DNA from 2 places in the Sneathiella sp. genome. Region 1 is predicted to be linked to the other one. Evidence: riboswitches for the same ligand, from Rfam matches in the RefSeq annotation. Region 1 holds a riboswitch; the other holds the start of a gene.

What was found. A riboswitch is a leader RNA that binds a small molecule or an ion and turns the genes downstream of it on or off. The one in region 1 is predicted to bind glycine.
Region 2: linked by a shared signal. The riboswitch ahead of gcvT (glycine cleavage system aminomethyltransferase GcvT) and the one ahead of V7723_RS14895 (L-serine ammonia-lyase) in region 1 are both predicted to bind glycine.

Annotation. Positions count from the first base shown of each region.
Region 1 covers NZ_JBALWD010000028.1:41,547-57,919, reverse strand. Annotated here, with positions in the region: gene V7723_RS14900 (hypothetical protein) at 118-477, shown strand; glycine riboswitch at 636-723, shown strand; glycine riboswitch at 727-821, shown strand; gene V7723_RS14895 (L-serine ammonia-lyase) at 876-2,348, shown strand; gene speE (polyamine aminopropyltransferase) at 2,350-3,204, opposite strand; gene speD (adenosylmethionine decarboxylase) at 3,204-3,626, opposite strand; gene V7723_RS14880 (class I SAM-dependent methyltransferase) at 3,807-4,622, opposite strand; gene V7723_RS14875 (MFS transporter) at 4,761-6,038, opposite strand; gene V7723_RS14870 (MFS transporter) at 6,147-7,424, opposite strand; gene V7723_RS14865 (glutathione S-transferase family protein) at 7,492-8,121, shown strand; gene V7723_RS14860 (GNAT family N-acetyltransferase) at 8,124-8,678, opposite strand; gene V7723_RS14855 (cupin domain-containing protein) at 8,757-9,068, shown strand; gene boxB (benzoyl-CoA 2,3-epoxidase subunit BoxB) at 9,080-10,507, opposite strand; gene boxC (2,3-epoxybenzoyl-CoA dihydrolase) at 10,504-12,147, opposite strand; gene V7723_RS14840 (helix-turn-helix transcriptional regulator) at 12,209-13,132, opposite strand; gene V7723_RS14835 (flavodoxin domain-containing protein) at 13,217-13,684, shown strand; gene V7723_RS14830 (benzoate-CoA ligase family protein) at 13,804-15,354, shown strand; gene V7723_RS14825 (MFS transporter) at 15,402-16,373, shown strand, end outside.
Region 2 covers NZ_JBALWD010000007.1:255-16,627, reverse strand. Annotated here, with positions in the region: gene smc (chromosome segregation protein SMC) at 1-2,109, shown strand, start outside; gene V7723_RS05495 (AtpZ/AtpI family protein) at 2,269-2,586, shown strand; gene V7723_RS05490 (F0F1 ATP synthase subunit A) at 2,648-3,385, shown strand; gene V7723_RS05485 (F0F1 ATP synthase subunit C) at 3,440-3,664, shown strand; gene V7723_RS05480 (F0F1 ATP synthase subunit B family protein) at 3,717-4,208, shown strand; gene V7723_RS05475 (F0F1 ATP synthase subunit B family protein) at 4,208-4,693, shown strand; gene gcvPB (aminomethyl-transferring glycine dehydrogenase subunit GcvPB) at 4,803-6,377, opposite strand; gene gcvPA (aminomethyl-transferring glycine dehydrogenase subunit GcvPA) at 6,374-7,714, opposite strand; gene gcvH (glycine cleavage system protein GcvH) at 7,714-8,088, opposite strand; gene gcvT (glycine cleavage system aminomethyltransferase GcvT) at 8,111-9,220, opposite strand; glycine riboswitch at 9,286-9,391, opposite strand; glycine riboswitch at 9,395-9,483, opposite strand; gene V7723_RS05450 (hypothetical protein) at 9,582-10,007, opposite strand; gene V7723_RS19755 (CDGSH iron-sulfur domain-containing protein) at 10,185-10,424, opposite strand; gene ispH (4-hydroxy-3-methylbut-2-enyl diphosphate reductase) at 10,590-11,537, shown strand; gene thrB (homoserine kinase) at 11,538-12,503, shown strand; gene V7723_RS05435 (hypothetical protein) at 12,525-13,244, opposite strand; gene rnhA (ribonuclease HI) at 13,453-13,917, shown strand; gene V7723_RS05425 (tetratricopeptide repeat protein) at 13,908-14,372, opposite strand; gene V7723_RS05420 (peroxiredoxin) at 14,433-14,912, opposite strand; gene V7723_RS05415 (protein-disulfide reductase DsbD domain-containing protein) at 15,018-15,863, opposite strand; gene V7723_RS05410 (YqgE/AlgH family protein) at 15,997-16,373, shown strand, end outside.

The DNA of each region.
Region 1 (16,373 bases):
AAACACCTCGAAAACCACTATTTCCGCCATTATTACCGTTAATCCGGCACCACAGATATTTGGCATGAAGGCTGCATTATACATATCAGCAAATCAATCTATGCTCAGGAGAGTCAAGTGCTGCAGACAGAAGTAAAATATATCGAAAACGAAACTGCCCCGGACCGATTCGAAAAAAGAGACGCTTTTCGCGTTTCCAATCCAACCCTCAGCGTTGAAATTAAGGGCAAAAAATATTCGACCGAGAACTGGTCTTTAAGTGGCCTACTTCTAAATGGCATTCCACCTGGTTACGAAACAGAAATGCCGATTGAGGGAATCTTTGGACCTGTCGGGTCGGTTGAGATGTGCCGGTTTAATGGCCATATTGTGCGCCTTAACAACAATATGATGACAACGGCTATCGAACTTGATGAAAAAAGCGCTGATGTTGCGGCACTACTACCGTTATGGGTGCTTAAATACGGTAGCCGTTGACGTACAAATGGCGAGCGTAAAGTATATACCGTCGCCTGCAGTGTCGCGCAACCGCAGGACAAGGGTAATCTGATCATCCGTATAAAGGAAACTTGACAGATGCCAATCCAATCTGTCTATGGTTTGTTTCGATAAAGAAACTGTTATATTTTACCTTTATCTACCCAATGGGAGAGACTGGCCGTGCCAGCGCCGAAGGAGCAACCGCCCCGGAAACTCTCAGGCAAAAAGTACCGTTGGGTGGGAAGGCTCTGGAGAGTATGTGTAGGTGAAAATCTTGCACGTCACCGAAGAGGTAAACCAGACTTACGATCTGGTGTAATCTTTCAGGTACCCGGACAGAGGGGGCATCGTTTAACGAGCTGGTCGTTTTGACCGGACGGAGAAGGGGTGCCAAAATGAATAGTTTACCTAAAAGCGGTCTTGGAAACGTAACACCAGTAGTGCCTTCTAAACCGGCAAAAACCTCGGATCCGACATCACAGCTAAATGTCAATATCAGTGTGACCGACCTTTATACTATCGGGATCGGCCCTTCCAGCTCACATACTGTCGGGCCAATGAGGGCCGCGAAGCGGTTTGTTGAGCAACTTACTTTACAAGCCCACATGAATACAACCAATCGGGTTCTGGTTCAACTCTATGGCTCCCTCGCCCTTACCGGGCACGGTCACGCGACAGATCACGCTATTTTACTCGGACTCAGCGGCGCTCGCCCCTCCGGAATAGATCCTGAAGACGTCTTACCGCTCATTGCTGAAATTCGGGAATACAACAAGATCCTATTGGATGGCCATCATGAAATCCCGTTTTATGAAGAAGACAACCTCCTATTCCTAAAAGAAGAGGTTCTCCCCGAGCATGCCAACGGTATGCGGTTTTCTGCATTTTCAGCCGAAGGCGAATTGCTCTTGCAAAAAGAATATTTTTCAGTGGGTGGCGGATATGTGGTTTCCCATGATGAGGGAGATCGGGCGGAAACACGCGGCCATAATATTCAACTCCCCCACCCTTTTACCTCGGCTGCGGAATTACTCGCGATCGGTCAGGAAACAGGATTAACGATCGCCGAAATTATGCTCGCCAATGAGACCTGTTGGCGAAAGGAAAAAGAAACCTTTGAATTTCTGGACCAGGTTACTGAGGCCATGATCAATTGCATCCGGCGGGGATGTGAAACGGAAGGTATCCTGCCGGGTGGCCTAAAAGTAAAACGTCGCGCCCACCAGCTATTTAGGGATTTGATGGAAAACCCAGAGCGGGCATCTCGCGACCCTTTAACTGTTCTTGACTGGGTTAATTTATATGCCTTAGCTGTTAATGAGGAAAATGCTGCGGGAGGTCGTGTCGTCACTGCGCCCACAAATGGTGCGGCTGGCGTCATCCCGGCAGTCCTCAAATATTATCAACGCTTTTGCCCCGGCGCTACGGAAAAAGGCAGCCGGGATTTTCTCCTGACAGCTTCGGCCATTGGTGCAATTTACAAAAAGCGTGCCTCCATTTCCGCTGCGGAAATGGGATGCCAGGGTGAAGTTGGTGTAGCCTGTTCCATGGCCGCTGGTGCTCTAACCGCAGTCCTCGGTGGCTCTAATGAGCAGGTTGAAAATGCCGCAGAGATCGGCATGGAACATAATTTAGGACTGACATGTGATCCGATTGGTGGATTGGTTCAAATTCCATGTATCGAACGGAACACAATGGGGGCAATGAAAGCCATCAATGCAGCGCGGCTTGCTTTATCTGGTGACGGTACACACGTGGTTTCGTTAGATGAGGTTATTGAGACCATGCGTCAAACCGGTATCGATATGCTCAGTAAATATAAAGAAACTTCGCAGGGCGGGCTGGCTGTAAACGTCGTCGAATGCTGATCTAGGCAATGTCCTTCGTGAGCATCCTTTGAATATGCAGGGGCAAAGAAAAAGCCGCTTGATGCACTTCAGGTGTGTAGTAGTCCGTTTCTATCCCGGCCTCCACATAACGATTGGTTAAACCCAACAGTGCCGATTTACGAAGCGCTATATCATCTGTAGCCCAACCGAAAGCCATTGCGCCACCAACATAGCTTGGAATAGCTGTCAGATAAAAACTCACATCCGAAAACAGCGAATTCAGACGATCGTAACTTGACCGAAGCTCGGGCTCCTGAACGAAGGGTACGCCGTTCTGTGTTACGATGATGCCTCCCTCGGACAAACACGACTTACAATCTGAATAAAATTCTTCAGTATACAAGACCTCTCCTGGGCCATGCGGATCTGTACTATCAACGACAATCACATCCCATTTTTTATCTGTGTTCTTTACGAACTGGCAGCCGTCCGCAATGACGACATTCAATCGCGGATCTTGGAAAGCGCCTCCTGAAATACTCGGCATAAACTTCTGACTGAGTTCTATCACAGTTCGATCAATATCGACCAAGGTGACGTCTATGCCATCATGTTTCATAAACTGCCGCGCCGCGCCGCCATCACCCCCGCCAATAATTAATGCTTTCCTGACGTTACCATGGGCAAAAACTGGCACATGAACGAACATTTCGTGATAAATAAATTCGTCTTTTTCCGTCGTTTGAATAGCCCCGTCTAACGACATGACTCGACCAAACTGACTATTTTCGAAAATCATCAAGTCTTGTAATTCTGTCTTTTCGCGATAGAGAACATTTTCCACATCCAACGCCAAATTGACGCCTGAGTGTAGTCCCTCGTCAAACAGCTCCATCAATTTACTATCCCCCGCTTCAATTCATTAAGCTGCAGTGTCTGCGGCTCGAACGCTTCTTTTAAAACCGGAATTGCTTTATGAGGATCTGTCTCCCCGCACATAAAAATATCCAAAGCCATAAATCCACGTTCAGGCCAGCTATGGAAACTTATATGGCTTTCTGCGAGTACCAGAACACCCGACAACCCATCGGGTTCGAAAGCATGCATATGGAAATGTAGGATAGTTGCGCCGGCGATCTCGGCGCACTGTCGCAATGTTGATTCAATGAGATCCGAATCATTGAGGCCTTTAGCGCCCCATAAATCGACAATAAGATGCGTACCTGCGAAAACCAGTCCGTCTTTGTGAACAAAGTAGTCAAGACGTTCATCCGCCTGCTCGCTTTTTATATCAATTTTCTCGAGAGTATCTCTCATCAAACTTCGCCCAATTTCTTACGATAAACCACCCATAACCTCAGGTGCCGCGTTATGCGGGAGATGCCAAATTCATGCAAGAAAAAAGTACGCTTTAGAGATCAGTATCATGTGCCGCAATATGAGTAAAAAGCTCCGGGATATTTTCTCCCAGAGCCCATTATCTTGAAATTGAAATGACTATTTTTTGGTAATGACGACTTCCGCATATTCCGCCGGAACGATCATTGTACCATCTGTCGCGACATTAAAGGTTTCAACGAGACCTGTTATGTCCCTTGTAAGAGCTTCCTGGCTCGCGGCATCCAGCGCACTGAAAGCCTTGTGAACCGGGCCATATAGATTGCGAAAAACATCCAAAAAATGATCAGTTGATCGGTACCGAAAATTAAACAGGCGAGAAGTAATTTCTATCGTTGTTGCACTTTCACCAAACATTTCAGCCAAACGATCTTTAGTTCCCCAAAGGGCTGGTGATTGAACTCCAGCTGGCGGCGGCACATGTTTTCCGATCGTTTTGAAAAGATGGCCAATGAAACTTTCGGGTGTCCAATTGGCCATGCCGATTTTTCCACCCGAACGGCATACCCGTGCCATTTCCGAGGAGGACTGCATCTGATTTGGTGTAAACATTACGCCAAAGGTTGACATGACCGCGTCAAAACTTCCGGTTTCAAAAGGAAGTTCTTCAGCATCAGCCTGCTGGAAAGCCACTTCAAGCCGATCTGCGTCCGCCCTCTCCTTCCCGCGCGCTAGAAGAGACTCAACATAGTCCGTCGAAGTTACTTCGCACCATCGTCGGGCGGCCGCTAGAGTAGCGTTTCCATTTCCGGCAGCAACATCCAAGACAGTTTGGCCGGAATGCAGATCCATTGCCTCACAAAGCTGCTCTCCAACGATATTAAGTGTGGTTCCCACCGTGGCATAATCGCCAGAGCCCCAAGTTGCCTGCTGTTTAGTTTTAATTGCCGTGTAGTCTGGTTGTGTCGCGATCATGATACATTCTCCATCTAAAGTTATTCCGTAACTAGACGTAAATTTAGGGGAGCTATGTTGCAGCTTGTTGTCTGAATACAGGAAAACAAATTTCATTTGTTTCAGATACGTATGATGTTTGTATCAATCTACCATGAACTAATCTCGAAGCTTTTTTCCCGCCGTTTCCGATATGGAGAATATCGCTACCAGGCTGAGAACCGCCAAGCCCATTAGATAATATACCGGTGAAAAATCGTCATTGGTTCGATTAACCAAATACAGCGCAACGATTGGCGCCGTACCGCCAAATATCGACAAGGTTACATTATAGGCGACCGATAAAGCGCTAATTCTAACTTTACGAGAAAGAATTTCTGGCATAACCGCGGCGTTAACAGAAAACACCATCGAGAATAGAACGGCAAAGCCGAATTGCCCGAAAAATACATAGACAATGTTATGGTGATCCATCAACCAAAATAGGGGCCAAGAAAGAAACAAAATACCAAACGTTCCAACAAGCAGCACAGGTTTTCGGCCGACTTTATCACTGAGAATAGCGAATCCCAACAAAAATACCGCGACAAATACCAGACAAACGGTATTTATTGTCATCGCTGCTATGTTGGAAAGATGCACTTTATTTGTAAGAAACGTAATCGCATAAACAAACATAAGATAAAATCCTACATTCACTGTAACAGCTAGTCCGGCGATACGGAGCATATCCAACCAGTGATCGCGTAAGGCAACTAGTAAAGGAATTCCGTCTACAACGGTTCTTTCTTTAACGCTTTCTGGTTCATCTATGCGCGATCGAAAATAGAACGCCATTATGCCAATGACGCCGCCACCTATAAAAGGAATACGCCATGCCCATCCATTTAGCGTCGCTTCATCTATAAAGTTAGTAAAAATAGCGGCAACAGCTGAGCCCAAGAGAAAACCGAAAAAACTGCCGCTGAAAATCCAACTTGCATAAAATCCTCGTTTTTCCGGGGGCGAAAGTTCGGCAACAAATGCTGCCGATCCTGTATACTCACCCCCAACAGACAATCCCTGAAAAATACGTAAACACACAAGAGCAACGGCGGCATAGATCCCAATTTGTTCAGTTGTCGGCAGCAGGCCGACACCCACTGTCGCACCTCCCATTACAACAACAGAAAGTATCAAAACCGGCTTTCGCCCCATTTTGTCACCAATGTGCCCAAAAATTATCGCGCCTAAAGGCCGAGAAACATATCCCGCGGCGAACGTGCCAAATGTTGCCATTAGGGATATAAAAGCGTCGTCAGATGGGAAAAACAAATTACTGAGGACGGGCGCCAAATAGGCATAGACGGCGAAGTCATACCATTCCATAACGTTGCCGACAGCTCCGGAAAAGGCTGTTCGCCTCACATACTTAGTATTATATGACGCGGCCGTCATTCGTCACTCCCATATAAAAATCGTTCTAAATTTAAGTATCATAAAAAGTGAAAAGCTGGCTGCAAAAATCGCGTGACAAAGGATAATATACACAACATGAAAATCCACTTAATCTCGCAATTTTCTACCACCTGTTTCCGGTATCGAAAATATTGTCACCAAACTAACGATCGAGAGGCCCATCAAATAATATACCGGCGAGAACTCGCTTCCAGTCCAAGTCACCAGAAACAAAGCAATTAAGGGCGCAGTTCCGCCGAAGAAGGTTAAAGTCAAATTGTAGGCCACCGACAAGGTACTAACTCGGATTTTATGCGGAAGTATCTCCGCCATAACTGCCGGATTAATCGAAAAAACCATCGAAAATATTACGGCAAAACCAAAAAGCCCAAAAAAGACGAAGTACAAATTGTTGTGGTTTAAAAGCCAAAAGAGCGGCCAAGATAGTAACAGTATACTGATGGTTCCAAAAAGTAATATCGGTTTGCGGCCGATTTTGTCACTCAGTATTGAAAAACAAAGAGGGCAAAAGGCGATTGCAAGAAGACATAGTGTATTTATTCCCATCACTGAGGTCGCAGAAAGATGCAGGTTATTAGTCAAATACGTGATTGCGTAGACAAACATCAGGTAGAAACCAGCATTGACCGTCAAAGCCAGCCCTCCTACTCGGAGCATATCCAACCAGTGCTCTTGAAATGCGACGAGCAACGGACTTCCTTTGTCAGCGACGGCCTCTTTATTTTGATGGGTTTCGTCGATGCCAGATCGAAAGTAATAGGCAACAATCGCTATAACTCCTCCGCCCAGAAAGGGAATTCTCCATCCCCAGTCTGCTAAATCTTCTGGACCCAATATATAAGCCGTAAAGACAGCAGATGCAGATCCAATAAGAAATCCAATTCCGCTACCGCTAACAATCCAGCTACCAAAAAACCCGCGCTTTTCAGGGGGCGAAAGTTCAATGATAAATGCCGTTGAACCTGGAAATTCACCGCCTACAGAAAACCCCTGAAATATACGAAGAACAATAAGGGCAACAACAGCCATTGGGCCAAGTTGATCAAAGGTCGGTAACAAACCGACACAAAATGTTGCGCCTCCCATCATTGCGACGGACAGTATTAATACCGGTTTACGCCCCATACTATCTCCGATATGGCCATAGACAAAGGCACCGAACGGTCGTGATATAAAACCGAAAGCGAAAATTGCGTAAGTGGCTGTTAGCGAACCAACTGAGTCTTTAGACGGAAAGAAAAGGCTGCTGATAACTGGGGCTAGATAAACAAAAATCGCGAAATCATACCACTCCATGACGCTTCCAATGGCACCTGAAAGGGCTGTTCGTCGCGCGGATTTGACATTAAAAGTCTGATGTTTCATATTAAATCCTAGAGCCAAGACTTATTGGAAATGACAACTTCCGACAAAAACTTGGTGAAGGATTACCGTGCTGAAATTATACAACTATCATAGAAGCGCATATGGTCGGATCGCCGTTATTATAGTGACGGAAAAGGCGCTTGAATGTGAACATGAAGAGGTCAATCCTTTTGCAGATGACCTCTCCCCTCAATATTTGAAATTGCACCCTTTTAAGCGTGTTCCTGTTCTACAACACGATAATCTGGTTCTATACGAAACACGGGCTATCACCGAATATTTGGAAGACCGTTTTCCGAATCCAACATTGTTGCCGGGCGATGCAATCGGGCGAGCCAGAATGCGACAAATAGTGGCAGTGATTGACAACTATGGGTATAAGCCGCTTGTTTGGCAGGTTTATGTTGAAAGTTCAGAAAAGCCCGTTTCCGGAGAAACGACAAATACGGAAATATTGCAACAAGGGCTACAAAATTCGGCCCGCTTTCTTGCTGCAATTGAAAATATTTCGGGTGATGACGCGTTTTTAGTTGGAGATACTTATTCTTTGGCCGATGCACATCTTGTCCCGATGATGGATTGTTTTACGGTCACGAAAGAAGGACGCGCTATGCTATCTGATTACCCCAAACTGTCGCGATGGTGGGGCAGTATCAAGAAACGTGAAAGCACGGTGAAATCAAGGCCTAATTTCTAAGATTAGTATTCACTAGTTTTCGACTGCGTAAATTCGGTTTTTGAAATGCTGTAGGCAAAATCTTGCTCAAATCCGGAGGGAAAATCCAATCCCAACGGCAATCCGCTTGAGCGCCGCATGCCCAAGCTCTCCATAAGTTTCCAGGATCTTGAATTTTCTTTATCGACCGTTGCCCATATTTGCAGCATATCAAGTTCCAAAAAGCCATAATATAGCACCCGCTGCACAGCTTCAGCCATAAACCCATGCCCTTGCCGGGCAAGATCCATCGCATAACCGATATCGGCAAATCGTTCCTTTTCGTCAAAGATGCCAAGTCTGATAGTCCCAAAAATCCTGTCGTCCGCTTTTAGGGCAACTGCAAAAGTCCGCCTTGTTTTCGACTTTTGCTCTTGGTCAGCCATTCGCTCGGCGAAAAAAATGCGAAGGGTTTCTTCTGTTTGTTCCTCAATAGGGAGGTATTGGTAAAATACAGGATCGGTGGCATAAGCGGTAATGACTGGAAAATCAGCTTCACGAAACGGGCGCAATCGAAGCCTTTCAGTTTCGATAATCATGGCAAATATCCTTTGGCAAATCACACATTTTCGAATACGTCATATCAAACAAGAAAACGATAAAAAAGGAAAGCAGATATGCGCGTAATAAAGCCAACGGATTTTATCGGTGACAAAGCCTGGGACGCAATGGATATCGAGAAAATAAAGAATGCCTCTGTCCGGCTACATTGGACGGATGAGCCATATATTTGGCATATTAATGATGGTCCCGAAGTATTTGTGGTGCTTCAAGGCACAGTCAATATGCATGTTCGTGAAGCATCGAAGGAAAAGATATTTTCCTTACAAGCCGGTGAAATATTCCATGCTGAGGCGGGCGACGAACACAAGGCTTTTCCCATTGGTACCGCCCGTATACTAGTAATAGAAACGGACGGTAGTATCTGAATTGCGGCGCATTACTTCAAATTCACATACTCGTAATCAATAGGCATATTGTTGATGCCGCGATCCGGAGCCGCAATCCAGCCCGCCATTTTTCCGGGTTCGGTTACTTGCTGCATTAGGCTCTGGACATATGTCCGGTCATCATCTGACGGCAAAAACTCGTCATGCCGTCTATGGTATTCTTCTTCTGACAGGTAATCCCCTTTTGGGGTTACACTTTGGCCCGCCCAGGCACCTATGTTACGGCGAAAGCGGTTGGAGGGTAGTGCAATTTCGAAATCAAATCCTGCTTTCTTGATTAATCGGTTCCAGCGTGTAACGCCGACCTGACAATCTTTGATATAAGCATTTCTCACCTGGTCATTAACCGCGCTTCGTACCGCAATTTCTTCCAAGCGAACGCCGCCTTTATCGTCTGGAACCTCAAGCTCCAAACTGGTGTCTTTCGCGATATGGTCCTCATATTGTTTCTCATCTGGCCGGCCTTTAATGCCGTTCGCAAAGCTTATAGCCGCGTTAGATGAAATCTCCGCTCCAAATAAATCCATACAGGAGGAAAACCAGAAATTCACATATCTTTGTAGTAAAGGTAAATCGATGACGCCAGCTTTGCGCAAAGTGGCCGGATCATCTGTCTTGAGCTCTGTCATTTTATTGATAGTGCGTTTGACGATACGACTAATCCCCGTTTCGCCGACATACATATGATGTGCTTCTTCCGTCAGCATGAAACGGCAGGTACGCGCCAAAGGATCAAAAGAGGATTCTGCCAAACATTTCAACTGATACTTTCCGTCTCTATCGGTAAAATACGTGAACATGAAAAATGATAACCAGTCGCTAATTGGTTCGTTAAAGGTCCCTAGTATCCTAGGATTATCTTCACTTCCGGAATGGCGCATCAGCAAATCTTCGGCTTCTTCCCGACCATCCCTGCCAAAATAAGCATGCAGCAGATAGACCATTGCCCAAAGATGTCGCCCCTCTTCTACATTCACTTGAAATAAATTGCGTAAATCAAATAAGGAAGGGCACGTAAGCCCCAGCAAGCGTTGTTGTTCGACAGACGCCGGCTCCGTATCTCCTTGTGTTACAATTAGGCGACGCAAGATGGAGCGATATTCCCCTGGGACTTGTTGCCAGACCGGTTTTCCGAAATCATCACCAAATCCGATGGTCCGATCATTTACTTGATCCGCAAGAAATATACCCCAGCGGTAGTCCGGCATTTTGACCGCCCCGAAAGTTGCCCAGCCCTTCGCATCTACGGATGTCGCAGTTCTTAAGTAAACATCTTTCGTCTGGAAACCTTCCGGTCCCAGCTCCTGCCACCAATCCAGGAATCGCGGTTGCCAATGCTCTAAGGCTCGCTGCAAACGGCGATCATTTCCTAAATCGACATTATTGGGGATTCTTTCCTGATAATTGATTGCCATTATACTCTCCTTCGGTCAAATTCTGCTTTCGTGCCACTACCAAACAATTTCAAGGCACCTTTTTCCCCGACAGCATTTGGTCGATTGAATATCCAGTTTTGCCACGCTGAAAGGCGGCCAAAGATTTTAGTCGCCGCGTTCTCTGGCCCACCAAATCTGAGATTGGCCTCCATCCCTGTCAATGCGTCCGGAGACAGGCTTGCCCGTTCTTCCACCAAAAGCCTGATTTCTTCTTCCCAATCGATATCGTCAGGAATGAATGTCACAAGTCCTTTTTCTTCCGCATCCGCTGCGCCAATATCCACCCCAACTTGCTGCTTAAGAATGCTGAGTATGTTCTCATCCTCATAAAAGCGGTTTCCAAGGCGCGTCCGATCATTGACCATTTCCAGGCCACCAAAGTTCATTTCACTGAGAGCAATATTCGTCGGCTCACCTTCTTCTTGAGTAATATCCAGCATATAAATACGATCGGCCGAAAGGGCTAATTCGTACAGACATCCAGCAAAACATGAGTTTTCCTCCACCAAAGCAAATAGACTGCGCGAGGAGACATCAAGACGGGCAAATGTTCGTCGCATCATGCCGATGACCTCCCTGACGAACCAGTCCGACTGATGCTTAGATAATATGGCATCCGTCGCCAGTACTTTTTTATGATCACCTTTCGTCTTGAGCAGGATCGTGCCTATTTCTTCATTATTTGTTCGAAGAAGGAGAATGGCGTCATCAAGTTCACGAGCCATTAATAAGGGCCACCAATTTGCAGCAGCAGAATGAATATCCTCGATGTTATCGGCGATGTCGTCCGTCGGCGCTTCAACGGTTATTGTTGCTGTACGTCCTTGTTTATCTACTTCGGCTTTCACATGTGAATAATGATATCCAGCATCATCAACTATACGATCGAGGGGAGTTAATAAAATTCCGTTAGCCTTTTCAGGGCGAGAACTGTCTGCACCAAGTTCTTCAGCCCTTGCATTTACTTTTACATCGAACGAATTTTTGGGAACGACCTCATCGACAAATTTCCATTCCTTGGCACGTCGCCCCCTCACACCATCCGGATTGGTACAAAATACATCTGCCAGATCCCGCCGAACTTTTCTTTTTTCCGTAATTCGTGTCAAGCCACCCGTGCCAGGCAAGACGCCCAACAAGGGTACTTCCGGCAAACTGACGGCACTCGAGCGGTCATCGATCAGAAAAATTTCATCGCAGGCCAGGGCCAGCTCATATCCGCCGCCGGCTGTTGTTCCATTGCATGCCGCCAAAAATTTTATTCCGGATTTTTCACTGCTATCTTCCATGCTATTTCGGGTTTCGTTGGTGAATTTACAAAAATTCACCTTCCAGCCATGGGACGAGGTTCCAAGCATGTAGATATTCGCACCAGCACAGAACATTTTGTCCATTCCACTGGTTACAATTACAGTACGGACTGTTGGGTGTTCGAAGCGAATCCGCTGTAAAGCATCATGGAGTTCAATGTCCACCCCGAGATCATAAGAATTTAGTTTCAGCTGGTACCCAGGCATAAGACCCGCGTCTTCATCTACTTCCAAGATCAACCGAGCAATAGGACCGTCAACTTTCAGTGTCCAGTGACGATAATGGTCCGGATGTGCGTCGAATGTGATCATGATCAAGGTTCCCGTTTTTCGGAATTATATTTCCATTACATAAAGTGCACTTTAGTGCATGTCAAGCTGATTGGGCAGAAACAGATGTAAGCAGCCGCTCTGCTATCTGGTGTAAATCCTGCGCTGTTTCGTTGACAGTGCGTCCCGCGGTATTACAAACATCATCGGCACGCCCGTATAGCGGCTCCCGCGCAGACAAAATTTGCCTTAAGTCAGCCATAGCTTCCTCGCTACCAGCCATTGGCCGCAAATCCCCTTGTTCGACAACGCGGGACATATGTTCATCTGGAGTTGCCTGCAACCAAATCACGTGTGTGTGCTGTAAAAGCAGTGAAAAGGTTTTCTCATCAGCGACAATACTGCCACCGGTGGAAATAACGATATTGTCATGACTATCGATGATGTCCTGCAGACAGCGACGTTCGAACCGCCGGAATGAGGGCTGGCCTGCCAGTGAGAAAATTTCCGCAAGTGTCGCCCCGAACTCATTTTCAATGCGCTTGTTTAATTCTACAAATTCGAATCCTAATTTTTCTGATAAAAGGGGACCAAGCGTTGATTTGCCAGCGCCCCTTAATCCAATCAGGGATATTCGTTTCGCTTTTGCCCTGCCGGCCTTACGACCCATTGCTTCCTTCAGAATCAAATTAGCCTGGGCCAATTCTTGGTCCGTCATTTGTCGGGCCAACTGATAAAGCGATTGCATTTGCGGACTCAATTGCTCTCCTACAGAAACAAGATCTAACATCTTCATATCCATCGCATCAGCTATTTGACGAAGCACGAGCACCGAAATATTTCCCTCTCCGGTTTCGAGTTTCGCCAAATAACGCTCTGACACGCCGGAGTCATTCGCAAGTATTTTACGTGTCATCCCGCGGCGCGCGCGCGCCGCTCGAACGCGTGCGCCAAGTTCTGTTAAATAGTCGACTGCTGAGGCGTCTTCCCGTCGCGATAGATCTGCCGCATGATTAGTGGCCGCCATATATTCGCACTCTCTTCATAAAATACTGGACAAGATGCATTATATTTCCTATTTCCTGACTTGAGTAGTTTTATTTGGAGAAAAATGGCATTGGTCGACAGCATTAAAATTCTTGTCAGCACTATGACCGGCACAGCTGAGCTTGTCGCCGACGAAATCGCTGACGCCCTCAATGCAAAAGGGAAAGATACTGAAATATTGCTGATGGATGATCTTGCTGCGGATGTTTTTGAGACCGGAGCCGCATACGTAATTTGCACATCGACCTACGGACAAGGAGATGTACCGGATAATGGCCAGGCATTTATGGATGATCTTGAAGCGTCTGAAATAGATTTGGGGAACATTAAGTATGGAGTATTCGCTCTTGGCGACATCACTTACGATCAAACCTTTTGCAATGCCGGCGTCCTTTTTGACGAAGCACTTGGGAAATTTGGGGCCAAGCGGATCGGTGACATCATGAAACATGACGCATCATCCGGTGAATTGCCGGAAGACCAGGCCGGTGAATGGGCGGAGGAATGGCTAGAAAAACTCCATAGAATGTAAGAGTTCGTTTCTTTTGCTTGCTGACAAAACATAAGTAACGATAGAGTTCAAAGCGGGCGCGCGGTTTAAGCCAAAAGGGAATTAATAACCCAAGGCTTATGAACTATTGGGAGAACAAAATGCCAAATATCGACGATAGATCGACGCTGCACTTTAACGCGGCAGTTGACTTGATCGATCATAATATTGAGGCTGGGCGCGGCAGTAAGACAGCTGTCATCGATTCCCGCGGCTCCCATACCTATCAAGATTTAAGTAATAATGTTAATCGCTTCGCCAATACTTTAAAAGACATGGGCGTGGAACAGGAACAACGCATCGTCCTTTGCCTCAATGACACGTTTGATCTTCCGGTAGCATTTTTAGGAGCCATTAAGGCGGGTGTTATTCCCGTCCCTATCAATACCCGCCTCACGGAAAAAGATTACAAGTATATTTTGAATGACAGCCGTGCGACCGCTCTCATCGTTTCTGACGATTTATTCCCACTCTTCGAAAATCATGTAGATGACCACCGCGCCTTGAAAACAATTGTTATTTCCGGCAAAAAAATCGGAACGGAGAATAATTTTTCAACGTTGCTGGAAGTCGAAAATACAGAGTTTTCGGCGGCAAAGACTCGCCACGATGATATGTGCTTTTGGCTTTATACCTCCGGCACAACAGGTATGCCCAAAGGCACTGTTCATTTGCACGGAAACCTGAGGGCAACCGCCGATCTATATGGCGAACAGACGCTGGGTATTCGTGAAGATGATATCATGTTTTCAGCGGCTAAACTGTTCTTCGCTTATGGTTTAGGAAACGGCCTAACATTTCCTTTTTCCGTCGGGGCAACAGTAATTCTTTTGGAAGGTCCACCAACACCCGAAGCCATTTGCCACATACTCCGCAATCAATCCCCAACAATCTTCTATGGTGTCCCCACGCTTTTCGGCATGTTGCTGGCGAGTGATGTTCTGCCAAAATCTGGTGAGCATCATCTCAGGGTTTGCACATCAGCCGGAGAAGCTCTACCAGCGGATTTGTTATCGCGATGGCAACGTCATGTCGGCGTCGACATTCTGGACGGGATCGGCAGCACAGAAATGTTGCATATTTTTATCTCAAATAGACCCGGAGATGTTCGGCCTGGCGCGACGGGAAAGGCCGTCGAAGGCTATGACATACGATTGACCGGCGACGACGGGCTCGCGGTCGCTAAAGGTGAAATGGGTGCTCTGGAAATTTCTGGCCCATCCAGCGGCCTGATGTATTGGAACCAACGATCAAAAAGCCTCGATACCTTTCAAGGGCCTTGGACACGTGCAGGCGATAAATACCGACAAGATGATGAAGGTTACTATATTTACTGCGGTCGAACCGATGACATGTTGAAAGTCGGCGGTATCTATGTTTCGCCATTTGAAGTTGAAGGAGCCCTGATCGAACATGACGCTGTTTTGGAAGTGGCCGTCATCGGTAAAGCGGATGCGGACGACCTGATAAAGCCAAAAGCCGTAATAGTCTTGAAAAATTCCAGCATCGATCAGGACCACATGCGCAAGGACCTTCAAGAATATGCGAAATCCAAATTGGCGGCGTACAAATATCCCAGATGGATAGATTTCGTTGACGAGCTTCCGAAAACGGCAACGGGGAAGATCCAACGGTATAAGTTGCGTGACTAATATTTTGAATAGTCCATTATTCTTTCACAACCGATTGTTCTAGGAAATTGGCTGAAATATCTCCTCAAAAAAAATGGCAAGCCGTTAGCCTGTTAGCGTTTTGTCAGGTTCTTGCCTTATCCCTTTGGTTTTCAGCAACCGCTCTTATACCTGTCTTGAAAACCGAATTTGGGTTGGGCGGTTTTCACGCCTCTCTCTTTTCCAGCAGTGTAGCAATTGGTTTCGTGATTGGCACACTTCTCAGTGCTTTGTTTAGTCTCGCAGATCGCATGCCGCCGAAAACCTTTTTTGCGATATCGACTGTAATTGCGGCACTAGCAAATGTTTCGATAGTTCTGTTAGATCCGCTATCGCCTGAAGTGATCCTCCTAAGGCTGCTAACTGGTGTCTGTATGGCTGGCGTTTATCCCATTGGTATGAAGATGGTTTCGACCTGGGCGAAGAATGATACCGGCCTGCTCGTCGGCTTGCTGGTTGGAGCTTTAACACTAGGGAGTGCTTTTCCACATATTCTAAATTTGCTAGGCACTTCGGGTTTCGACTGGCGAGCTCCGCTAATTGCCGGAAGCGGGCTGGCACTCATCTCCGCATTTTTAATCCGGTTTGTATCCCTTGGTCATGATATTCCGAAGGCACCACCCCTCGATTTGTCATTGGCCTTATATGCCTGGAAATACAAACCATTGCGATTAGCAAATTTTGGATATTTTGGCCACATGTGGGAGCTATACGCGATGTGGGCTTGGATAGGCGTTTTTCTATACGAAAGCTTTCAGTTGACCAATATGACTGATGCCCGGTTTGGTGCAAATCTCGCAACATTTGCAACGATCGCCGTTGGAGGGTTAGGAAGTCTGGCTGCCGGCATCGCCGCAGACCGCCTAGGCCGAACAACTATCACAATATTGGCAATGGCTATCAGTGGCTCTTGCGCGCTGATTGTTGGACTGTTTTTTGGTGGAAGCCCTATTCTTCTCGTTATTATTTGCTTGATTTGGGGCATGTCCGTCGTCGCGGAC
Region 2 (16,373 bases), on a different contig from region 1:
GCAGCGCTGGAGCAACTGACCAAGGAATTTGATGAGGCCGAAGCCGGGCGGCAAATTGCCGATCAATCGGAGCGGCAGCAACGGGATTTCCATAAACAAGCAGAGAATGAAGCCACTCGGCTGGAAGCGGAAGAACAAGCGCTTAAAAATTTGCTGGCAAATACCGAGAACGGTGAGTGGCCCGGCATAATTGAAGGCATGTCCGTTAGCAAAGGGTATGAGAATGCGCTTGGGGCAGCTTTAGGCGACGAATTGGAAGCACCTCTGGATGATGCGGCGTCCGCCTTCTGGAGTGAGAATGCCATTACGCCTGAGCAGACTTTTGCTGCCGAGGTCAAGACATTAGATAAATATGTAACTGGTCCATCAGCTCTGGGTCCCCGGTTATCGCAAATCGGCCTGGTAACAGCAGAACAGGCGCAGAAACTTCAGTCTTCGCTTAAAGCCGGTCAACGACTGGTTTCCAAGGACGGAGATCTGTGGCGCTGGGATGGCTTTATCCGGCGAGCTGGCGCCAAGACTGCCGCGGCTGCACGGCTGGAGCAGCGCAATCGGCTTGAAGAAATTCAGGCTGAACTTTCTCTCAAGCAAAAAGCAGTGGCAGAAACCCTCGTTAAACTCGAGGCGGCTGCGACCAATCTTTCAGCGGCGACAACAGCGGAAAAACAGCTACGGGCGCAACAAAGAGAGCAAGAACAAAGCTTGTCCAAGATGCGAGCACTTCACGCTGAGGAAATCCGCGTCGCAGCAGCGAAGCAATCTCGTCTGGCTTCCTTGGGCGAAAGTGAAAATGACCTTCGTCTTGAAACTGACAGTGTTAAAAAGGCACTCACGGAGCACAAGAGCCTTCTGCAAAAATTGCCAGACACTCAAGACAGCCGCGCCACTGTCGATGAGATTCGCGCCACCCTGCTAAACGCCCGAGAAGAATTGGCGACCCAAAGAAGCGAATCAGATCAAAAGCAACGGGAAGCGGCGGCACGGAGAGACCGCCTAAATACAATCGATCGCGAAATCGCCGGATGGATAGATCGCAATAACAATATGGCCGCTCATTTTGTCCAGCTCGAAATGCGATTTAAGGATACCCATCAGGAACTCCAGGAAATTCAAGACAAACCCGACGAGATTGCGGCGACACGAAATAATCTGATGGATGAGGTCGCACGAGCCGAAGGGGCTCGTACCAGCACCTCCGACAGGCTGGCGGAAGCTGAGTCAATATTGGCCGATTGCGACATAGCCCTACGCAAATGCCAGGAAGCGCTCGCAGCTTGCCGTGAAGAACGTGTCCGCCATCAGTCTGATATGGAACATTCTGCGCAAATCCTCGCTGGACTGTCAGAACAGATCCGCGAGAAGCTTGACTGCGCACCCGACGGAATTCGCGAAGCCGGAGATATCCAACACAATGAGGAAATCCCGCCCGTTGAGATCAGTGAACGCAAGCTTGAACGGTTGAAAAAGGAGCGCGATGGCATGGGCCCCGTCAATTTGCGGGCGGAAATCGAGGCAGATGAAGTAGAGGAGCAGCTGACGACACTGATCAAGGAACGAGAAGATCTGGAAGCTGCTATTGCCAGACTGCGTCAAGGCATTGCCAGCCTCAATAAAGAAGGACGGCAACGGCTCTTGGAAGCTTTTACAAAAGTTGATGAGCATTTCCGGCATCTTTTCAAGCAAGTGTTCGGTGGCGGCGAAGCTCATTTGACATTGACTGAATCCGACGACCCCCTGGCTGCCGGACTGGAAATCATGGCAAGCCCGCCCGGCAAGAAGCTCCAATTAATGTCTTTGCTATCCGGCGGTGAGCAAGCGTTGACAGCGGTTGCATTGCTTTTCGCGGTGTTTTTGACGAATCCTGCACCCATTTGTGTGCTCGATGAGGTGGACGCCCCGCTCGATGACGTTAATGTCGAGCGCCTCTGCCATTTGCTGGAGGGCATTGCCAAGAATTCCGATACCCGCTTCCTTGTGGTTACCCATCACCCCATAACCATGGCCCGCATGGATCGGCTTTTTGGTGTAACCATGGCAGAACGGGGCATTTCTCAACTTCTTTCCGTAGATTTAGAGAAAGCGAAAGAGATAACAGAGAGTGCTGCTTAGCTTAATACTTGCCTATTCTGTGGCCCATAAACAAACAATAAATACAATGTTGAAAAAGCGGCCTGTAAGGTCTTGACACTGGTTAGGTCAGACCGTATGTTTCCCGCGCTTTCTGTAGGGGGAGATCGTGGGTAAAGACCTATCCAAAAGGAGACGGAATTGACCAAAGCGACACCTCCTTCAAAAGAAGAATTTAAGGCTCGGCTTGCGAAAGCGCAAAAACAACAAGAAGAATCTTCTTGGGAAAATGCGGATTTAGAAGTTGAGCGATCCAGTGCGCATGGCCGGGCGTGGCGATTGTCAGTAGAAATTGTTGCGGCGATGGCGTTATGTGGCTGGTTTGGCTGGTTGCTCGACAAATGGTTGGACACAAAGCCTTGGTTGTTGTTGGCGTTTTTGATACTTGGTGCTGGTGTTGGGTTATACAACACGATAAAAGTAGCGAAGCAAATGAACGCCGGTAACTTTGATGAATAGGATACTGCCGGTTTTGGTAAGATCTTGATAGTTTTGAAACAGTAAAAGCGGGAACAGCAAAGTGTCGGCAGATCATAGCCCCCTCGCCCAGTTCGAGATTAAACGGTTGGTTCCGATGGAAATCGGCGGCCTCGACGTTTCTTTCACGAACGCCTCACTTTTCATGGTTGTTGCCATCGCGGCGATTACGTTGTTTCTGACTTTAAGCATGCGCGGTCGGTCAATGGTACCCACCAGAATGCAATCGATGGCAGAGCTCAGCTATGAATTTATTGCCAACATGATCAAAGACAATGTGGGTTCTGAAGGGCGGAAATACTTCCCCTTTATTTTCACGCTCTTCATGTTCGTGCTGTTCTGTAATCTGCTGGGTATGATCCCGTACACCTTTACGGTTACCAGTCAGATCATTGTGACATTTGCCCTTGCTGCTGTGGTGTTTGTCGGCGTTACAATCATTGGAATATTGAAACATGGGTTCAAATTTCTGACATTCTTTGTTCCCAGCGGCGTCCCGTTTGTATTGCTGATTATCTTGGTCCCGATTGAAGTAATCTCCTATTTTGTTCGCCCCATCAGTCTTTCTGTCCGGCTTTTTGCAAATATGCTTGCCGGTCATACGCTTCTGAAAGTGTTTGGCGGATTTGTAGTTGGACTGGGTATCTACCTCGGGTGGTTGCCGCTCGGGTTTATAGTGGTTCTGACAGGCCTGGAATTCCTTGTCGCCTTCTTGCAGGCGTATGTGTTTGCCATCTTGTCATGTCTGTATCTTAATGATGCGCTTCATTTGCATCACTGAGTAATTGTTTATTTTCAACGTTAAAGTTGTTCTTGTTTTAGAAGGAAGAATATCATGGAATTAGAAGCCGCAAAAATGATCGGTGCCGGCCTTGCTACTATCGCCCTCGCAGGTGTGGGTGTTGGAATTGGTAATATCTTTGGCTCATATGTCTCCGGCTCATTGCGCAATCCAGCTGCTGCACCAAAAGTATTTGGTAACGTTTTGCTCGGCTTCGCATTGACAGAAGCTGTTGCACTGTTTGCGTTGGTTATCGCCTTCTTGATCCTGTTCGGTTAATCGACACTTTTTCGTCGATCGATATCTGAACCCCTGGATTTGAGGACCGGTTATGCCGCAACTTACAATAGCAGATTTTCCGCCCCAGCTTATTTGGCTCGCGATTACTTTCGTCGTCTTGTATTTCTTGATGGCAAGAGTGGCTATTCCACGCATTTCTGATGTATTGGAAAACCGTCAAAATCGCATTGCCACTGACTTGGAGGAAGCGAGAAAGCTAAGCGACGATGCAGATAGTGCAAAAGCGGAATACGAAGCCGCTCTTGCCGATGCACGAAGCAAAGCACACGGCATCGTTGCTGAACTGAAAGCCACCATGGCCAAAGAACAGGATGCCAGCAAAGCCGAACTTGATGCAAAACTTGCCGTCAAGGCGAAAGAGGCAGAAGCCGGTATCAATGCCGCAAAAGACGCCGCACTTAGCCATGTTCGGGATATTGCTTCCGAGACTGCAAAAATTGCTGTTTCAAAACTCGTCTCGATCGATGTATCTGATGCAGATGCAAATGCCGCCGTCGCGTCTAGCATGAAGGGAACCGCATAATGTTCCAAGATCCCGCCTTTTGGGTGGCCATTGCCTTCCTTGGTTTCATTGCTCTTATCACATACCTCAAGGTCCCTGCTATGGTGACCAAGCAATTAGATGAGAGAGCTGTCAAAATCAAAGCGGACCTTGACGAAGCACGGAAACTCCGTGAAGACGCCCAGGCTTTGTTCGCCGATTTCCAACGCCGGCAGCGTGAGGCCCTTACTACGGCGGATGAAATCGTCGCACGGGCGAAAGAAGATGCGGAAATTCTCAAGAAAGAAAGCATCGCTGAGCTCGAAGTTTCTCTGAAACGCCGTCAGGAATTAGCTGAATCTAAAATTCGTCAAGCTGAAGAAAAAGCTGTATCTGAGGTCCAGAGCATAGCCGTTGATGTTGCCATCGCGGCTGCATCCAAGCTTATGCAAGATGGTCTCAAGGATCAAAAATCCGATGCGTTAGTTGACCAGTCCATAAAAGATTTGGGATCGCAGCTAAATTAATCGAAACGAATTCGAATATTAACGGCCTCGCTCTTGCGAGGCTTTTTTTATGCGTAAAAAAGCCCCGCTAAAACTAGCGGGGCTTAAGTTTGCAGCATTTCCAGGGAGGTTAGGAGGCTGCAGAAAGAGTTTGAGAATCTTCTTCTGGAATCCAACGTAGGATGGGGTTACGTGCGGCACCCGTTTCATCGAGCCGACGACGGGGTGCGAAAAGAGGCGCCTGCGCAAAATACGCGTCCTCTCCATTATGGGCCTTGTTCAGTAAATGACGCATCGCCCCGATAAACTGGTCAAGAGTCTCACGAGATTCACTTTCCGTCGGTTCAATCAACATTGCGCCATGAACAACCAATGGGAAATACATCGTCATCGGATGATACCCTTCGTCGATCATCGCTTTTGCCAAATCGAGAGTTGTCACGCCAGTATCTTTTAAACTGCTGTCGTCGAACAAAGCTTCATGCATACAGATACCATCAAACGGAGAATGCAGCATGTCATTCAAACCAACACGAATATAGTTGGCATTGAGGACAGCATCTTCGGCTATCTGGCGCAATCCATCTGCACCATGGCTTTGCATATAAGCCAAGGCCCGAATAAACATTCCCATTTGCCCATGGTATGTTTTCATCCGGCCAAAACTCTTTGAGGCTTCTCCTTCAACATGTTCAACAAAATCAAATCCATTCTCTCCATGTGTCACAAACGGTATTGGAGCAAAAGCCGCCAAAGCTTCTGACAAAACAACCGGCCCGGAGCCCGGACCGCCTCCGCCATGAGGCGTTGAGAAGGTTTTATGAAGGTTTATATGCATTGCATCTACGCCAAGATCACCAGGACGTACACGCCCCAAAATGGCATTCAGGTTCGCGCCATCACAATAGAAGTAGGCACCGACTTCATGCACCATATCCGCGATCTTTTTCACATCAGTTTCGAAAAGCCCACAAGTATTTGGATTGGTCAGCATAACACCAGCAACGTCCGGTCCTAACTTCTCGGCGAACGCCTCCATGTCCATCCGGCCATCTTCTCGCGCCGGCACAGACTCAACTTTATACCCGCAGAGCGCCGCGGTCGCTGGGTTCGTACCATGCGCCGATTCAGGAACGAGTATCCGCTTGCGGGCCTCTCCTTTCGCTTCGTGGGCAGCCCGAATGGCCATAACACCACACAGCTCACCATGGGCACCCGCTGCCGGGGACATGGCCACGGCAGGCATTCCCGTGATGGTCTTCAGCCAATGGGCCAGATCATCAATCAGTTCGAGCGCGCCTTGGACAGTACTTACCGGCTGCATCGGGTGAAGATCACCCAATCCGGCTAACCGGGCCACTTTTTCATTAATCCGTGGGTTATGTTTCATTGTACAAGATCCAAGCGGATAGAAACCAGAATCGATAGAGTAATTCTGCCGACTCAACCTCACGAAATGACGAAGTACTTGTGGTTCCGATAAATCAGGAAGTCCGATCGGTTTGTTTCGAGCAGTATTTCCCAATCTGCTTTTCACCTGTTTTGGCTCAGCCATATCAACGCCAAGTCGCCCTGGAACACCTTGTTCGAAGATTAGTGGTGTTTCCAGATCTAATGCCTTGTTACCAGTAAAAGTATCCGTTGCCGAATTATCCTGCTCAGTAGTATTCGGACGTGTCGGTCTGCCTTGATTGTTCAGCATCAGAGAATCTCCTTCAACGCAGAGATGAGTTTTTCTATGTCACTGGCAGCGCAGGTTTCCGTGACAGCGACCAATAGTAAATTATCGACATCGGCATTGGGAAGAAGCCTTGCGACCGGCACGCCTCCCAAAATGCCTTTGTCCGCCAGTTTCTCGACAACATCGCTCGCATTGGCAGACAACCGGAGTGTAAACTCGTTGAAAAAGGTATCATTAATAACTTCCACACCCTCCAACGCATCAAGCAATTCTGCGGCTGCCACTGCTTCACCATGATTAATCTCCGCCAGTTTTGCAAAACCGGTTTCGCCCAGCAAGCTCATATGGACAGTAAATGCCAAGGAGCACAAACCTGCATTCGTACATATATTGCTTGTCGCCTTTTCTCGTCTGATATGTTGCTCCCGAGTGGACAGCGTCAGAACAAATCCACGCTTTCCATCCTGATCGACAGTTTCCCCGCATAACCTGCCGGGCATTTGACGGACATATTTCTGACGCGTTGCCAGCAAACCAACATAAGGTCCGCCAAAAGACAGAGGAACACCGATTGACTGTCCCTCGCCTGCAACAATATCAGCCCCCATTTCACCAGGAGACATCATAGCACCCAAGGAGACAACTTCATTGACGACGACGACAAGCAGAGCGCCCGCGGCGTGGCATTTCTCAGCTAGGGCCGTTAAATCTTGCACCCGGCCAAAAAAGTCCGGGTTCTGCACGACAACACAAGCAATGTCTTTTCCAATATGAGCCTCGAAGTCTTCGGGGCCTTCTAAAACAGGCGAAAGTTCCATCGCTTCAAATTCTGTAAACTGCAAGGTTGTTCGAGTTACATCACGATAATGAGGGTGCAAATTGCCTGACAAAATCGCTTTTTTACGCCGCGTTACGCGGCAGGCCATTAAGACTGATTCAGCACAAGACGTCGCACCATCATACATTGACGCGTTCGCCACTTCCATTCCGGTGATGAGAGCCACCTGCGTTTGGAATTCGAACAAGGCCTGAAGCGTTCCTTGACTAATTTCCGGCTGATAAGGTGTATAAGCCGTTAAAAACTCAGACCGCTGGATAACGTGATCCGCGACGGACGGGACGTGATGTTGATAAGCGCCAGCACCCAAAAAGCACGGGGCTGAATAAGGCGATAGATTCTTACCTGCAAGCGTACGGAAGTTTTTCTCAACATCCATTTCACTGGCATGTAATGGTAAATCCAGCAGTCCATTTAAACGCGCTTCCGCAGGTATATCAACGAAGAGATCATCTACAGAACCAACGCCAATTTCTCCCAGCATTTTTACCCGTTCTTCAGCGGTATGCGGCATATACCTCATCAATCGAGTCCTTCAATATATGTTTTATAGGCGTTTTCATCCATCAGTCCGTCAATTTCCGTCGGATCAGAAACCTCGATTTTTGCGAACCATCCGCCGCCATTTGGATCCTCGTTGACAAGTGTTGGCGCATCCTCCAATTCGCTATTGACGGCGACAACAGTACCGCTCACGGGTGAGTATACTTCCGACGCAGCTTTCACACTTTCAACGACAGCTAATTCGTCTCCCTTGCTTAAATCACTCCCGACTTCCGGGACTTCAACAAAGACGACATCGCCCAACTGCTCCTGTGCATAGTCGCTGACGCCAATCGTCGCCACTTTGCCCTCTAGTAAAATCCATTCGTGATCTTCAGTATATTTAAGTGCCATAATTCCATTACTCCAGTGCTAGTTAATCTCTGTAATATCGTTGTTCGATAAATGGCATTTTGACGACTTTTGCAAGTCGTGCTTTGCCGCGGACAATCAGGTTAATTTCTGTACCAATGGCGGCAAAACCAAGCGGGACATACCCCATAGCTATCGGCATCTGCAACGACGGAGAAAATCCACCCGATGTTACTTCGCCAATAATATTGCCGTCCAAGTCAGCTATTTCAGTATGCTCTCGTGCCGGAGCTCGACCTTCGGGAACGAGGCCAACACGTTTCATTTCCGGTTTGTTGGCGATTTCCGCTTGCATGACAGCCGCACCCGGAAAGCCACCTTCCAGCCGCCGACGTTTGCTAATAGCCCAGATCAGTCCTGCGGAAATAGGCGTCGTGCTTTCGGTCAAATCATGTCCGTATAGACAAAGGCCGGCCTCGAGCCGCAACGAATCCCGGGCTCCGAGTCCCACTGCAGATACACCATCATGGTCCAGCAATTTACGTGTCAATTGAACAGCCTGCTCATTGGGAATGGAAATTTCATAACCGTCCTCCCCCGTGTATCCCGAGCGCGTCACGAAACATGGAACACCGTCAATGTTAATTTCTTGATAGCTCATAAAGGACATAGAGGCGACTTCTGGCGCCATACTGGATAATATTTCTGCGGCTTTGGGTCCTTGAAGAGCAATGAGCGCTCGATCTTTCAGTTCCGTCACGGTGGCTTTCCCGGCGAGACCGTCTGTTAACAACTTGATGTCTTGCTCTTTACAGGCCGCATTTACCACAACGAAAAGATCATGCTCTCGCCGAGTGACGATGAGGTCATCAAGTATGCCGCCTTCTTCATTCGTCAAGAAGCTATAGCGCATATCGCCGGCCCCTAATGCCTGAATATCTCCAGGAATCAAGGCTTCGAGTGCGGCAGCTGGATTTTCGCCCGTAATGACCACTTGCCCCATATGAGAGACATCAAACAGGCCCGCAGATTCTCGAGTCGCAAGATGTTCTTTCAATATACCGTCAGGATATTGGACCGGCATATCATAACCAGCAAACGGGACCATTTTGGCGCCGAGTTCCACATGTAAATCGTAAAGGATTGTTTTTTCAGTCGCCGAAGTATCACTCATAATTCAATCTCAGTTCAGGTCAAGGGTTGCTACGCACCGGCATTTCCTATGCTGGCAGCAGCCCCCTCTGTCCTATAACCTGAGAGATTTGACGAAAGACGACTAACATTTGTAGTGCCGTCCTACGCTTACCCCTTCGGTGAAACCGCAACCGCGATTTGCTTTCCAGAGTTTCATCCCCCTGCGGTCCGGTTGCCTGAGAGTTTCCGGGGTGGTTGCTCCTTCGGCGACAGTTTATGCACTGTCTCTCCCGCTGGGATCGTCTGAATGTATCAAGGATAATAGAGATCGAATACTAAGAGTCAACTACCTTGAAATTCGCCTTTAAATAACCGGTGGCGTTATATCTTTCCGGAGAAAGTCAGTTGACTGACGACCTCTGCTTCAACTTCAGTTGCTCTTCCGTAAGCTGGAACCCCAGGATAATAACATAATCACCGCCCGTTTTAATTCCCGTAAGCGGAATCCGTTGCTCCATTTCTTCCTGGACCGCGCCCCGTCGCTTACCTTCTGCTATCTCAATAGGACTGTAGAAAATTTCCTTTGCAATGATTTCTCCTGTTTTTTCTGCAATTGCGATAAAGAACGGAAACTCTTCGATCTGGCTTTCCGCTGCGGGCCCCTTGATTGCGCCTATCCGCAGGATGAGCTCCACGACAACAGCGGTTTCATCATCTACATACTGACAAAGACCGCTCACCGGCGCTAAAACGCCTTCAAAACGAACATCTACCAGGTCGCGCCCCTCACCTTCTCGGAAAATCGTTATGCTATCTGTACCAGGCAAGACCTCCAATCGGGGGCACGGTAAAGGAGGTTTCGACTTGCCGAAAACATCAAAGACACTGGTCTCAACCGACCCGCTGCATGAAATTATAGAAAGAGACATGACTGAAATAATTAGCCATCGACATTTTCGGAAAATTTTGAGCATGAAAAAATATGTCACCAAGAAAGATCTTCACTAAATTTTGTTGTGGGTACCATCGCAAAGCGGATTTGATCCACTCTTTTTACAGCCGCAAAAATATATGGTTTTTGCCGTGTCAGATGAAAAGGGAAAAGGCTTAAAATCAGTCGTGCTGTGGGATCCATCGCAAAATGGTTGCTTGGTACTTAGTCCGCATGAGCACCAAAAGTACTTTTTTCCCTCTTCCACATCAACTTTAAAAGGGGCCTTTTGCGCTATCTTCGGCTCGGTCATAATAAAATTCCTCGTCCCAAACTGGCATTCTGCCTTAAACTATTGTAATACTCCGGCAAATCTAAGATGTACCGTTGTATTTAGCAAGCGACGGTATTTAAGTAATTGTCTACTTGATCAGCTCCGACACCTTTTGAACCAAGTAGTAAAAGCAGAGAGCACCTTATGGAACGAGCTAAACGAACTTTACTACTCGCTGCCCCAAGGGGCTTTTGCGCGGGGGTCGATCGTGCCATTCAGATTGTCGAGCGTGCTTTGGAAAAATACGGCGCGCCTGTTTATGTACGGCATGAAATTGTTCATAATCGTTTCGTCGTCGAGAGCTTGGAGCACAAAGGGGCTGTTTTTGTAGATGAACTCTCAGATGTTCCCAAAGACGTCCCGGTCATTTTTTCTGCACATGGTGTCGCAAAATCTGTCCCGCAAGAGGCTGAAGGCCGCCAAATGTTCTATATCGATGCGACGTGCCCGTTAGTGAGCAAAGTCCACCGTGAGGCAGAACGTCATGAAAAAGATAATCTAGAAGTAATATTGATTGGTCATCGCGGCCATCCAGAAGTCATCGGCACAATGGGCCAATTGAAAGAAGGCAAAATTACCCTGGTAGAAACCGCTGAAGAAGCTGCGGCTTTCACGCCAAGGCAAAAAGATAAAGGGTTGGCATATCTGACACAAACGACGCTTTCCGTAGATGAAACCAAAGATATTGTCGATATATTGAAAGCCCGATTTCCGGAAATTCAGAGCCCTAAAAAAGAAGATATCTGTTACGCGACGACAAACAGACAAGCGGCAGTAAAAGTGCTTGCCCAAAAATGTGATGGCTTGCTCGTTATCGGTGCACCGAATTCTTCAAATTCCATGCGGCTTGTTGAAGTCGGCCAAAAATCTGGCTGTTCGACAGTTGCTCTTGTCCAAAGAGCGACCGATATTCCTTGGAACAAACTGGTGGACTGTGAAACCGTTGGAATTACCGCAGGCGCGTCCGCACCGGAAACGCTTGTTGAAGAAGTCGTCGCCGCTTTCGCTGAGCGATACACCATTCAGGTGGAAGAAATAGTGACGCAAAAAGAACAAGTCGTTTTTAAAATGCCACGCGTTCTGGAGAACTAAATGGCGGTCTATACTGAAATTTCCGATGAAGATTTGGACGGTTTGCTCGATCAATATGATATTGGTCAAGCTTTGTCTTGCAAGGGAATTGCTGAAGGCGTGGAAAACTCGAATTACCTGCTGCATACGGAAAAAGGCTTCTATATCCTGACTTTATATGAAAAGCGGGTTCATAAGGAAGATCTACCGTTTTTTCTTGGTCTTATGCAACATTTGGCCTCAAGTGGTTTTATGTCCCCAAAGCCCATCCAGGCGAAAAATGGAGAATTCCTACAAGAGGCCGCGGACCGACCTGCCGCAATCATTGAATTTCTTGATGGTCGTTCCGTCAAGCGAGCCTCCCCACAACATTGCGGACTGTTAGGCTCTGCCTTAGCGCAATTGCATACAGCTGGTAGTGATTTTAAGCTTTCACGTAAAAATACGCTTTCGATAGAAAGTTGGCGGCCGTTATTTGACGGCTGCCAATCCGAAAATCCGGTTGAACTAACACCACAATTACTTTTAGAAATAGAATGCGAACTGCAATATCTTGAAGAAAATTGGCCGTCAGATCTTCCGAGCGGCGTTATTCACGCTGATTTGTTTCCTGACAATATCTTCTTTCTCAATGACAATGTCAGCGGTGTCATTGACTACTACTTCGCCTGTAATGATTTTTTCGCTTTCGATCTTGCCATCTGCCTGAACGCCTGGTGTTTTGAAACTGACGGCAGTTTCAATATTACTAAGGCCCGTAAACTGCTCAATGGCTATCGATCTATCCGCCCGTTCTCCAAAGAAGAACTAAGTTACCTACCGCTTCTATGCCGCGGTGCCTCGATCCGTTTTTTCCTGACACGTTTATATGATTGGCTGAACCAAGTGGATGGCGCGTTGGTGAAACCAAAAGATCCTTTTGAATATTTGAAGAAATCTCAGTTTCACAGACTGGTAAAGACGGTTTCAGCCTACGGTTTGGATTAGTAATTTTCCAGGTGACAAGACTCAGTCAAAAAGTGAATCGATTTCATCTTGCGAAATCTCGTGCCCCTCGGGCCGTGGACCATTAAGTTCTATATCATCATCGAGTTGCACTGCCTGCTTGACGATGTCAACTTCTTCCAGTTCGCCTTCCCCGCCAAGAATGCCGATCATGGCGCCGACCCGTTCTTCAACAAAGGCCAGAGTACCAACAACTTTAGAAATACGCTGTCCTGTGATGTCCTGGAAACTACAGGCTTCGTATATTTTCAAAATTGCGCCATTAATGCCTTCAACGATTTCCGCTTCTTCCGGTGTACTCGCGTTCACCTCCAGGCTTTCGTTTTTATTCTCAATGGTTTCAACCGCCTCAAGGATAGAATTTGTTGCAGTTTCCGTATCAATTACAACGGCGCCCAATTGATCAGACATCGCATTCAACTTCTGGCCGGAAGCTGAGGATTGAAGGGAGGCAATTTCTCGCTTCGTCTCCAAAATTACTTCGGACAGCTGTTGTAGCTCCTGTCGTAAATTAACAAATTCACCTATTTCCATAGAGCCATCTTCCGCCGGAGCCTCCTCAACATACTCTTCTTCTGCACCGAGCTGTTTTCGAAACGCCTTGATTTCCGCCATAATTTCTTCGTAATGATGCGCGCTCAGCCCTCCTTCAGAAACAGTTGGGATTGGTTGGTTTCCGTTGGAAAATTGTTTTATTTCTGCAGAGAATTTTTTCTTTTGCATCCGTTTTACTCAAACCTCACAAATCGATTAGAAATTATTATGTGTCGCACTTGTCAGGCCACTATTGACGAAAGGAACTAATTTTCAGTTAAACATATATATATAGTTCAAGAATTGCCGCGCCGGAAAAGGCATGCTATTAGCCGACACGGGCATTCAGACAAAATCTTCCATCCTTCTTCAAGTCGCTATTTCCAAAGGAATTATTATGAGTAACGATGCTGTTATAATTTACACCGATGGCGCGTGCTCAGGAAATCCGGGGCCCGGTGGCTGGGGGGCCCTTTTAACCCACAAGGACAGATCCAAAGAATTATGCGGCGGTGAAACAGAAACCACCAATAACCGAATGGAGCTTATGGCCGCCATTCAGGCGTTAAATTCACTTAAGAATAGCTCAAATGTCGAACTCCATACGGATAGTACGTATGTGAAGGATGGAATCACGAAATGGATGACCAATTGGAAACGCAACGGCTGGAAAACGGCGGCTAAGAAACCTGTCAAGAACAAGGATCTCTGGCTCCTGCTGGATGACGCCATTGGCCGCCATGAAATTGTCTGGAAATGGGTCAAAGGTCATGCGGGTAACCCCGGAAACGAGAAGGCGGATCAGCTCGCGAACACAGGGATGGAAAAGTTCAAGCCCTCGGGCAGCAGAGGTTACTTATAACCCGCAAGCCGTTTATCTATGAACTGCAGATCCTCAGACCCAAGTTGCGTAATAAGGCTCTCTTTACGGACAAGAGCCCATTCGCGCCCCTGACGTGCGGCAAGGCTATACCATATTACTGCTTCCTTTAAATCAGTATCTACGCCATGGCCATATTCGTAGAAAGTACCCAGGTTAAGCTGGGCTGTAGCATCTCCGCTTTTCGCGGCTTTTTGGTAAAATTCGAACGCCTTTGAATAATTCTGCGCCACCCCTTCGCCACGTTCAAGAAAACTGGCATAGGCAACCTGACAACGGGTTTCCCCTTCGTTAGCGCATCGCTTGAAATGAGTGAGAGCCCCGATAGAATCCCCGCTATCCAAGATACGGACGCCTTCGTGGAAATCATTCGGTTGGGCGTAACTGATAGAGCCGAGAGGCATCATGAGGAAGAACAAACAAATGAAGTATTTCATATTCTGCTCCGTTAAATAAAAAAGGGGAAAGTTATACCCTTCCCCCTTTGAAAGTGTCTTTTAAAGCTGACCGAGCAAAGTTTCTGCATCAGAAACTTCAAATCCACCAGTTTCTTCCAGATTGAGCTGCGTTACAGTGCCGTCATCGACAACCATGGAGTAACGGCGCGACCGAATTCCAAGGCCAGCACCAGAGGCGTCAAACTCGACATTCATTGCTTTCGTAAAGGCGGCATCGGGATCAGCAACCATCTTGACACTTCCCGCATTATGATCTTTACCCCATGCACCCATAACAAAAGGATCATTAACAGAAAGGCAAACGATCTCATCAACACCCTTGCCGGACAGGTTCGACGCATTATCGACAAATCCGGGAAGATGTTTGGCGGAACAAGTTGGTGTATAGGCACCAGGAACCGCAAACAATGCCACTTTCTTTCCACCGAATAAATCAGCTACGGACATTTTAGTCGGTCCTGTTTCGGTCATCATCATCAAATCGACATTTGGAAGTTTATCGCCAACTTGTATCGTCATATCTACATTCCTATGATTGGTTTTCAAGATTAGAAAAATTAAGTGCCTATAACATAATCATGTGGGCAGAAATAAAAAGCCTTCAATTCAATATCAGCCACTTCTCTAATTTATAGCCAACATACCTTCACTGGCAAAATCCTGATCAAACACTGTTACCGTGACCGTTTGACCTTTCAGGTGGTCTTTTTTCGTCGGAAAATCCGCCTCAACGTCAAAAATCGCGGAGCGCCCATCCGAGGAAATACGGCTGGAAAGGACAGCGAAAAAAACACCTTCTTTTCCTTCCAGCGCTATTTTCGGATCCTTGAAAGTGCCATTGGCCACAGCAGTTACGGAAAATTGCGTTTCTCCGGTCAACTTGGCGGTAACCAGTGAGATGGTTGAAAGATCATCTCCAACTGTATGGGGGATAAGATCGACAAATTCTTCAATAATCGGTGCTTGCAACGAAAGTTCACCAGTATCCGCCGGCAGGCTCAGAGAAAATTCATGTTGATAGGGAATACAAACTTGCTCGCAAATGCCATAGAAAAGTTTAAGCTTCAAGTCGAGGGGCTGGGACGAATCTTCGATATCTACTGTAATCGGATACACGACTTCATCATGATAACCCCAGGTCGTCAGGCCAAAAACGTCAAACTGTTCCGGCGCCGGCCAATGGATGGTGCTTTGCTTAAAATTCATCGATCCAGACCAATCAAATTGAGGCGGGATCCCGGCGTCCCCTGGGCTGCGCCAATAGATTTTCCAGCCCTTCTGTAACTGAACCTGCAACCCGATACGAATGGATTCATGGCCTTTGACCCCGTCTACTTCAGAAATCAATCGGATCTTCGACTGTTCTGTCTCTTCCCAGTCAGTGGCTGATCCCGCCCGTGCCGTGTGTGTGGCAAAAGCAAAAAAAGCCAACAGATATAAAGGACTTTGAAAAAGTATCGCTGATTTCATCAATTTATGCTCGCCGCTAAAAAAAAGACATTTTCATTCTATATAAAGCAATATTAAGAGATTATGTGTCACAATCTCATCAACAATAGTTCAACTTGTGGGAATTCCTGTAAAGCGGGTGTATATTTAGAGTATGACAGAAGAATCCATAGAAACAGGATATTTGGATGGAAAATTGTTGGTTGCCATGCCAACCATGTCTGATCCTCGCTTCGAGCGAGCGGTCATTCTGCTCTGTGCGCATTCGGAATCAGGCGCCATGGGCATTCTCCTAAACAAGACCCTGGATGCCCTTTCTTTCGCGGAGCTGCTGGAACAGCTCGATATTCCGGAAGTTGGCGACGCCAGCCAAATCAAAGTTCATTTTGGCGGCCCCGTTGATACGGAACGCGGGTTTGTCGTTCATTCAACAGATTTGCTTCATGAAACGACATTGGTTATCGGTGAGGACATGGCCCTCACCGCGACCATTGATATGCTAAAATCCATTGCCAAAGGCACCGGACCGGA